One region of the Pseudomonas sp. LS_2 genome, then DNA from elsewhere that is predicted to be linked to it. Evidence: predicted binding sites of a transcription regulator. Region 1 holds the regulator's gene; the other holds the start of a gene.

Evidence for each region. Region 1 encodes sigma-54, which starts transcription at its own class of promoters, with help from an activator protein. Its sites were predicted from a motif close to ANTGGCATNNANNTTGCTNT; they were not measured.
Region 2: nirB (nitrite reductase large subunit NirB) is a predicted target of sigma-54. The motif match lies at 1,497-1,516, and genes of this name have one in related genera.

What each region holds. Positions count from the first base shown of each region.
Region 1 is NZ_JAVAYC010000041.1:15,690-19,102, forward strand. It holds gene rapZ (RNase adapter RapZ) at 1-292, opposite strand, end outside; gene ptsN (PTS IIA-like nitrogen regulatory protein PtsN) at 295-762, opposite strand; gene hpf (ribosome hibernation-promoting factor, HPF/YfiA family) at 774-1,082, opposite strand; gene RAC97_RS23325 (RNA polymerase factor sigma-54) at 1,161-2,657, opposite strand; gene lptB (LPS export ABC transporter ATP-binding protein) at 2,837-3,413, opposite strand, start outside.
Region 2 is NZ_JAVAYC010000042.1:24,357-27,769, reverse strand. It holds gene RAC97_RS23535 (molybdopterin-dependent oxidoreductase) at 1-1,338, shown strand, start outside; gene nirB (nitrite reductase large subunit NirB) at 1,668-3,413, shown strand, end outside.

The DNA of each region.
Region 1 (3,413 bases):
GCAGGGTGTCTTCGTCGGCATCCAGGTACAACACGTCGCACTGGATGTGCCTTGCCCTGGCATCCTCGAGCAATTCGGGGAAGCGTGTCAGGTGGCTTGGCAGGTTGCGCGCATCGATCGACACGGCGACCTTTGGTTGCAGCAGCTCGGTATTGAGCAGCGCATTTTCCGCCAGCTGCGGCAGCAACCCGGCGGGCAGGTTGTCGATGCAGTAGTAGCCGTTGTCTTCCAGGACATCGAGCGCGGTGCTCTTGCCGGAGCCGGACCGGCCGCTGACGATGATCAGGCGCATGTTCAATGCTCGTTCTGAATGTCCAGGACTACCTGGTACAGGGCCTCGCTGCTGTCGGCGGCACGCAGGCGATCACGGACCTCCTTGCGATCAAGCATGCTGGCGATCTGACGCAGCAGTTCAAGGTGCGCATCGGTAGCGGCTTCAGGTACCAAAAGGACGAACAAAAGGTCTACCGGGGCGCCGTCGATGGCATCGTATTCGATCGGGGCGTCCAGATGCAGCAGAGCGCTGACCGGGGTGGTGCACCCTTCGAGACGGCAGTGGGGAATGGCAATGCCATTGCCGAAACCGGTGGAGCCCAGCTTCTCGCGAGCGACAAGCTTTTCGAACACTTCGTATTCGTTGAGCTCAGTGACTTCCCGGGCGATCGCTTCGGCCACTTTCTCCAAAGCGCGTTTCTTACTAGTGACCCCCGGTACGTTCACCAGGGAACGGCCGGGGGTCAGGATGGTTTCAAGTCGGATCATGGATGAGGGGATCAGCGGGCTGCTGCACCTTGCAACAGGCTCTGCTGTTTTTCCTTGTGTTTTTTCAGTTGGCGGTCGAGCTTGTCGGCCAAGGCATCGATTGCTGCATACATGTCTTTATCTTCGGCGTTCGCAACCACTTCGCCGCCAGGAATCTGCAAGGTCGCCTCGACCTTCTGTTGCAGCTTCTCGACCGTCAGGATGACCTGCACGTTGGTGATCTTGTCGAAGTGGCCTTCCACGCGAGCGAGTTTCTCGAGAACGTACTCACGCAGCGGCTGGGTGACTTCTACATGGTGTCCACTGATGTTGACTTGCATACAGCTTCTCCTTTGTTGCCCGTGCATAGAGAGGCAGGTATTGCGCCTGCCACTGAAACGCTGTGGCACATCCAGGGGCTACATCAATCGCTTGCGTTCGCTCGACGGTGCAATGCCGAGGGACTCGCGGTACTTGGCGACGGTGCGACGGGCGACCTGAATGCCTTGTGCCTCCAGTAAACCAGCGATCTTGCTGTCACTCAATGGCTTTTTCGCATTTTCCGCAGCAACCAGTTTCTTGATGATCGCGCGAATCGCCGTGGACGAGCATTCGCCGCCTTCGGCGGTGCTGACGTGGCTGGAGAAAAAGTATTTCAGCTCGTAGATGCCACGCGGCGTATGCATGTATTTCTGTGTGGTGACGCGGGAAATGGTCGACTCGTGCATGCCCACCGCCTCGGCGATATCGTGCAGCACCAGGGGCTTCATCGCTTCGTCACCATGGTCGAGGAAGCCGCGCTGGTGCTCGACGATCTGGGTGGCCACCTTCATCAGTGTCTCGTTGCGGCTTTGCAGGCTCTTGATGAACCAGCGCGCTTCCTGTAACTGGTTGCGCATGAAGGTGTTGTCGGCACTGGTGTCGGCACGGCGCACGAAGCCTGCGTATTGCGGGTTGACGCGCAGTCGCGGGACCGCCTCCTGGTTGAGTTCCACCAGCCAGCGGTCGCTGTCCTTGCGCACGATGACGTCGGGGACGACGTATTCGGGCTCGCTGGACTCGATCTGCGAGCCGGGACGCGGGTTCAGGCTCTGCACCAGCTCGATGACCTGGCGCAATTCGTCTTCCTTGAGCTTCATGCGCCGCATCAGCTGGCTGTAGTCACGGCTTCCGAGCAGATCGATGAAGTCGGTGACCAGGCGCTGGGCCTCGGCCATCCATGGGGTGCTGCCGGGGAGTTGGCGCAGTTGCAGCAACAGGCACTCGCCCAGGTTGCGTGCGCCGACGCCCGCAGGCTCGAACTGCTGGATGCGGTGCAGGACTGCCTCGACTTCATCGAGCTCGATATCCAGCTCCGGGTCGAAGCCTGCACAGATCTCCTCGAGTGTGTCGTCCAGGTAGCCTTGGTTGTTGATGCTGTCGATCAGGGTGACGGCGATCAGGCGATCGGTATCGGACATCGGCGCCAGGTTCAGTTGCCACAGCAGGTGGCTTTGCAGGCTTTCCCCAGCGGAGGTGCGGGTGGTGAAGTCCCACTCGTCGTCATCGTTGCTGGGCAGGCTGCTGGCGCTGGTCTGGTAGATGTCTTCCCAGGCGGTGTCGACGGGGAGTTCGTTGGGAATGCGCTCGTTCCATTCGCCTTCCTCCAGGGTTTCCGCGCTGCCGCCAGTGGTTTCCTGGAAGCTGCTCTCCTGGGGTTCGGCAACAGGCTTGCTGTCGCCGTTCTCGGCCATCGGGTCGCTGTTGTCGAAATCGTCGCCGTCTTCCTGACGTTCGAGCATCGGGTTCGACTCCAGCGCTTCCTGGATTTCCTGCTGGAGGTCCAGGGTGGAGAGCTGAAGCAGACGGATGGCCTGTTGCAACTGCGGGGTCATCGTCAGTTGCTGGCCCATTTTTAGGACGAGCGATGGTTTCATGGCTGGAACTTAATACCTTGTTCGCCGGCACGCATGTGCCATCTACTACAGGGCGCCAAGGCGCCGAATTTTAAGCAAGTTATATGCCTGAAATTCTGGCGTTTGCCTAGACCCTGTAACAATTAAGCCTCTCGTGCGAGGCTTTGCCAGCTTGATTCAGTGCTCCAGGTTGGCCTGGGTCAGAGCCGGAACTCGTGACCCAGGTAAACCTCCTTGACCAGCTGGTTGGCCAGGATGGTCTCGGAATCGCCTTCGGCGATCAGTTGACCATCGTTGACAATGTAGGCGGTTTCGCAGATGTCCAACGTCTCGCGCACGTTGTGGTCGGTGATGAGTACGCCGATGCCCTTGGCCTTCAGATGATGGATGATCTGCTTGATGTCGCCCACGGAAATCGGGTCGACGCCGGCGAAGGGTTCGTCCAGCAGGATGAACTTTGGCGCGGTGGCCAGGGCGCGGGCAATTTCCACGCGACGTCGTTCGCCGCCGGACAAGCTCATGCCGAGGTTGTCGCGGATATGGCTGATGTGGAATTCCTGCAGCAGGCTTTCCAGCTCCTGGCGCCGGCCTTCACGGTCCAACTCCTTGCGGGTTTCGAGGATCGCCATGATGTTGTCGGCCACCGACAGCTTGCGGAAGATCGACGCTTCCTGGGGCAGGTAGCCAATGCCGGCGCGCGCGCGGCCGTGCATGGGCTGGTGGCTGACGTCGTTGCTGTCGATCAGTACGCGGCCCTGGTCGGCCTGGACCAGGCCG
Region 2 (3,413 bases), on a different contig from region 1:
CAGTGCGCCGAACTGCCCTACGCAGTGCTGGCCCTGGGCGACTCCAGCTATGGCCAATTCTGCGGCTTTGGTCGCAAGCTCGACCAGCGCCTGGCCGAGTTGGGTGGGCGACGCTTGCTCGAGCGCGTCGACTGCGAACCGGACTTCGACCAGGCCTTTGCCGATTGGCTGCAAGCCTTGCTGCCGGTGCTGGGTTCGAGTGCCGGCGAAGTGACCGAGGCCGAGCCAAAAGTGGCCTTCACCCGGCAGCGCCCGTGCCTTGTGCCACTGCTGGAAAACCGCGTGCTCAATGGCCCTGGCGCCAGCAAGGAAACACGCCAGGTGGTGTTCGACCTCAGCGGCAGCGGCCTGACCTACCAACCGGGCGATGCCCTTGGCGTGTGGCCGCGCAACTGCCCGAACCTGGTAAGCGAGCTGCTCGAGCTGATGGGCTTCGATGGCCAGGTGGTGGTCGAGCCGCCCAACCTGCCGCCCATGTCCTTGGCCAACGCCCTTGAGCGGCATCTGGAAATCGCCCGGGTAACGCCCACGCAACTGGAAGCGTTCAGCCAGGACGTCGATGCCGAAGGCTTGCGTCATCTCCTGCAACCCGAGCGACAAGCCGAGCTGAAGGCGTGGCTGTGGGGCAAGCAGTTGCCGGATGTCCTGCGTGCGTTCCCCCAGCGGCTACCGCTGGCCGAGTGGTTGGTATTGCTCAAGCCCTTGCAGCCGCGGCTGTACTCCATCAGCTCGAGCCTGGCGGCCCACCCGGAACAAGTGCACCTGACCGTTTCCACGGTGCGCTATGGCCAGCGCAAAGGTGTGTGTTCGGGCTTTCTTGCCGACCGCGCCGGAGCACTGGACGTGGCGATCTTTGCGCAGGTGTCGCGGCATTTCCGCCTGCCCGGGAACGACGCCACGCCGATCATCATGGTCGGCCCCGGCACGGGGATCGCGCCGTTTCGCGCATTCCTCGAAGAACGTGAGGCGCGTGGTGCGGCAGGCGGCAACTGGCTGTTCTTCGGCGAGCAGCACCAAGCCTGCGACTTCTACTACCGCGAGCAGTTGCTGGCCTGGCAGGCCAGTGGGCATCTACGCCTGAGTACGGCGTTCTCGCGCGACCAGGCAGAGAAGCTGTACGTGCAGCAGCGCATGCTGGAGCAGGGCGCCGAGCTGTGGCGCTGGTTGCAGGATGGCGCGTATTTCTACATTTGCGGCGATGCCCAGCGCATGGCCAAGGACGTCGATGCGGCCTTGCGCCAGGTGGTGTCCGAGCATGGGCGGATGAGCGAGACAGCGGCTGCGGCTTATGTGCAAGGGCTGAGCCGCGACAAACGCTACCAGCGCGATGTGTATTGAGTGCACTGGGATTGGGCGGGGTGCACTGGGGTGATGCATCGAAGCACCTGGCCTCTTCGCGGGTAAACTCGCTCCCACAGGTTCGATGTCGGCCTGAAGAGCGGCACCGAACCCTGTAGGAGCGGGTTTACCCGCGAAGAGGCCTCCACAGAAGCCTAATTGGCACACTCCCTGCTTCACCTGTTCCACAACACGCCCCGCCGATCAACGGCGATCAGCAGGGGCCTCACACTGATGAGTACAGGCAAAGGCGCCTGGAGCTTCGGCTCCAGGCGTTTTTTTTTGTCTTTGCCGCGGGCAAACCCGCGAACCGTGATCGAGGATCGGCTATGAAGGCAACAGCGAACGACGGGCAACTTGAGCGACTGGTCATCGTCGGCAACGGCATGGTCGGTCACCACCTGGTCGCGCAACTGGTCGAGCGCGGCGCCCTGGCGCATTTCAAGGTGCGGGTGTTCGGCGAGGAGCGCCAGCGCGCCTACGACCGCGTGCATCTGTCCGAGTACTTCGGCGGCAGCGACGCCGAGGCCCTGGCGCTGTGCGAGGCCGACTTCTACGACCAGCATGGCGTGCATCTGCACCTGGGCGAAGCGGTTCTGGAAATCGACCGCGAGCAACGCGAAATCGTCACTGCCGAAGGCCGCTATGGCTACGACCGCCTGGTGCTGGCCACCGGCTCTTATCCCTTCGTGCCGCCGATCGAAGGCTCCAGCGGCACGGCGCGCCTGGTCTACCGCACCCTCGACGACCTCGATGCGATCCGCGCAGCCGCCAGCGGTGCCCGCCGTGGCGTGGTGGTCGGCGGCGGCCTGTTGGGGCTGGAGGCGGCCAACGCGCTCAAGTCCCTGGGCCTCGAGGCCCACGTAGTGGAGTTCGCGCCGCGCTTGATGCCGGTGCAACTGGATGCCGAAGGTGGCGCGGCGCTGCGCGCGCAGATCGAGGCGCTGGGGGTGGGGGTACACCTTTCCCGGGCCACGCAGTCGATCAGTGCAGGCGAACGCTACCGCTACCGCATGAATTTCGACGGCGGCGAGCACCTGGAAACCGACCTGGTGGTGTTCTCCGCCGGTATCCGTCCGCAGGACGCCCTGGGCCGCGCCAGTGGCCTGGAGATCGCCGCACGCGGCGGGGTGGTGATCGATGGCGACTGCCGCTCCAGCGACCCGCGCATCTTTGCCATCGGCGAATGCGCTTCGTGGAACGGCAGCGTCTTCGGCCTGGTGGCGCCGGGCTACAGCATGGCGCGCAACCTGGCAGCAACCCTGCTCGACGCGCCGGCCGAGGCCTTCACCGGTGCCGACATGTCGACCAAGCTCAAGCTGCTGGGCGTGGACGTCGGCTCCATCGGCGACGCTCATGGCGCTACCCCCGGTGCGCGCAGCTACCGCTTCATCGACGAAGCCAATGCCAGCTACCGCCGCCTGGTGGTGGATGCCAGCGGCAAGCGCGTACTGGGTGCGGTGCTGGTGGGCGACAACAGTTACTACGACACCTTGCTGCAATATGCGCAGAACGGCATCGCGCTGCCCGCCGACCCGGCTGCCTTGATCCTGCCGCAAACGGGCGGTGCTCCGGCCCTGGGCGCCGACGCGCTGCCCGACAGCGCGACCATCTGCTCGTGCCACAACGTCAGCAAAGGCGCGATCTGCGCGGCCATCGACGGCGGCTGCAGCGACCTCGCGGCGGTCAAGGGCTGCACCAAGGCGGCCAGCGGTTGCGGCGGTTGCGCAGCCTTGCTCAAGCAGGTGTTCGAGCACGAACTCACTGCCCGCGGCGTGACCGTCGACAAGAGCCTGTGCGAACACTTCGCCTACACCCGCCAGGAGCTCTATGCCATGGTGCGGGTGGAGGGCATCCGCAGCTTCGACGAATTGCTCGTGCGCCATGGCAAGGGCCATGTGGGCTGCGATATCTGCAAGCCGACCGTGGGCTCGATCCTCGCCTCGTGCTGGAACCAGCCGATCATGGACCCTTCCCTGGTGCCGCTGCAGGACACCAACGATACGTTCATGGCCAACATGCAGAAGAACGGCACCTACTCGGTGGTGCCGCGCATCCCCGGTGGCGAGATCACC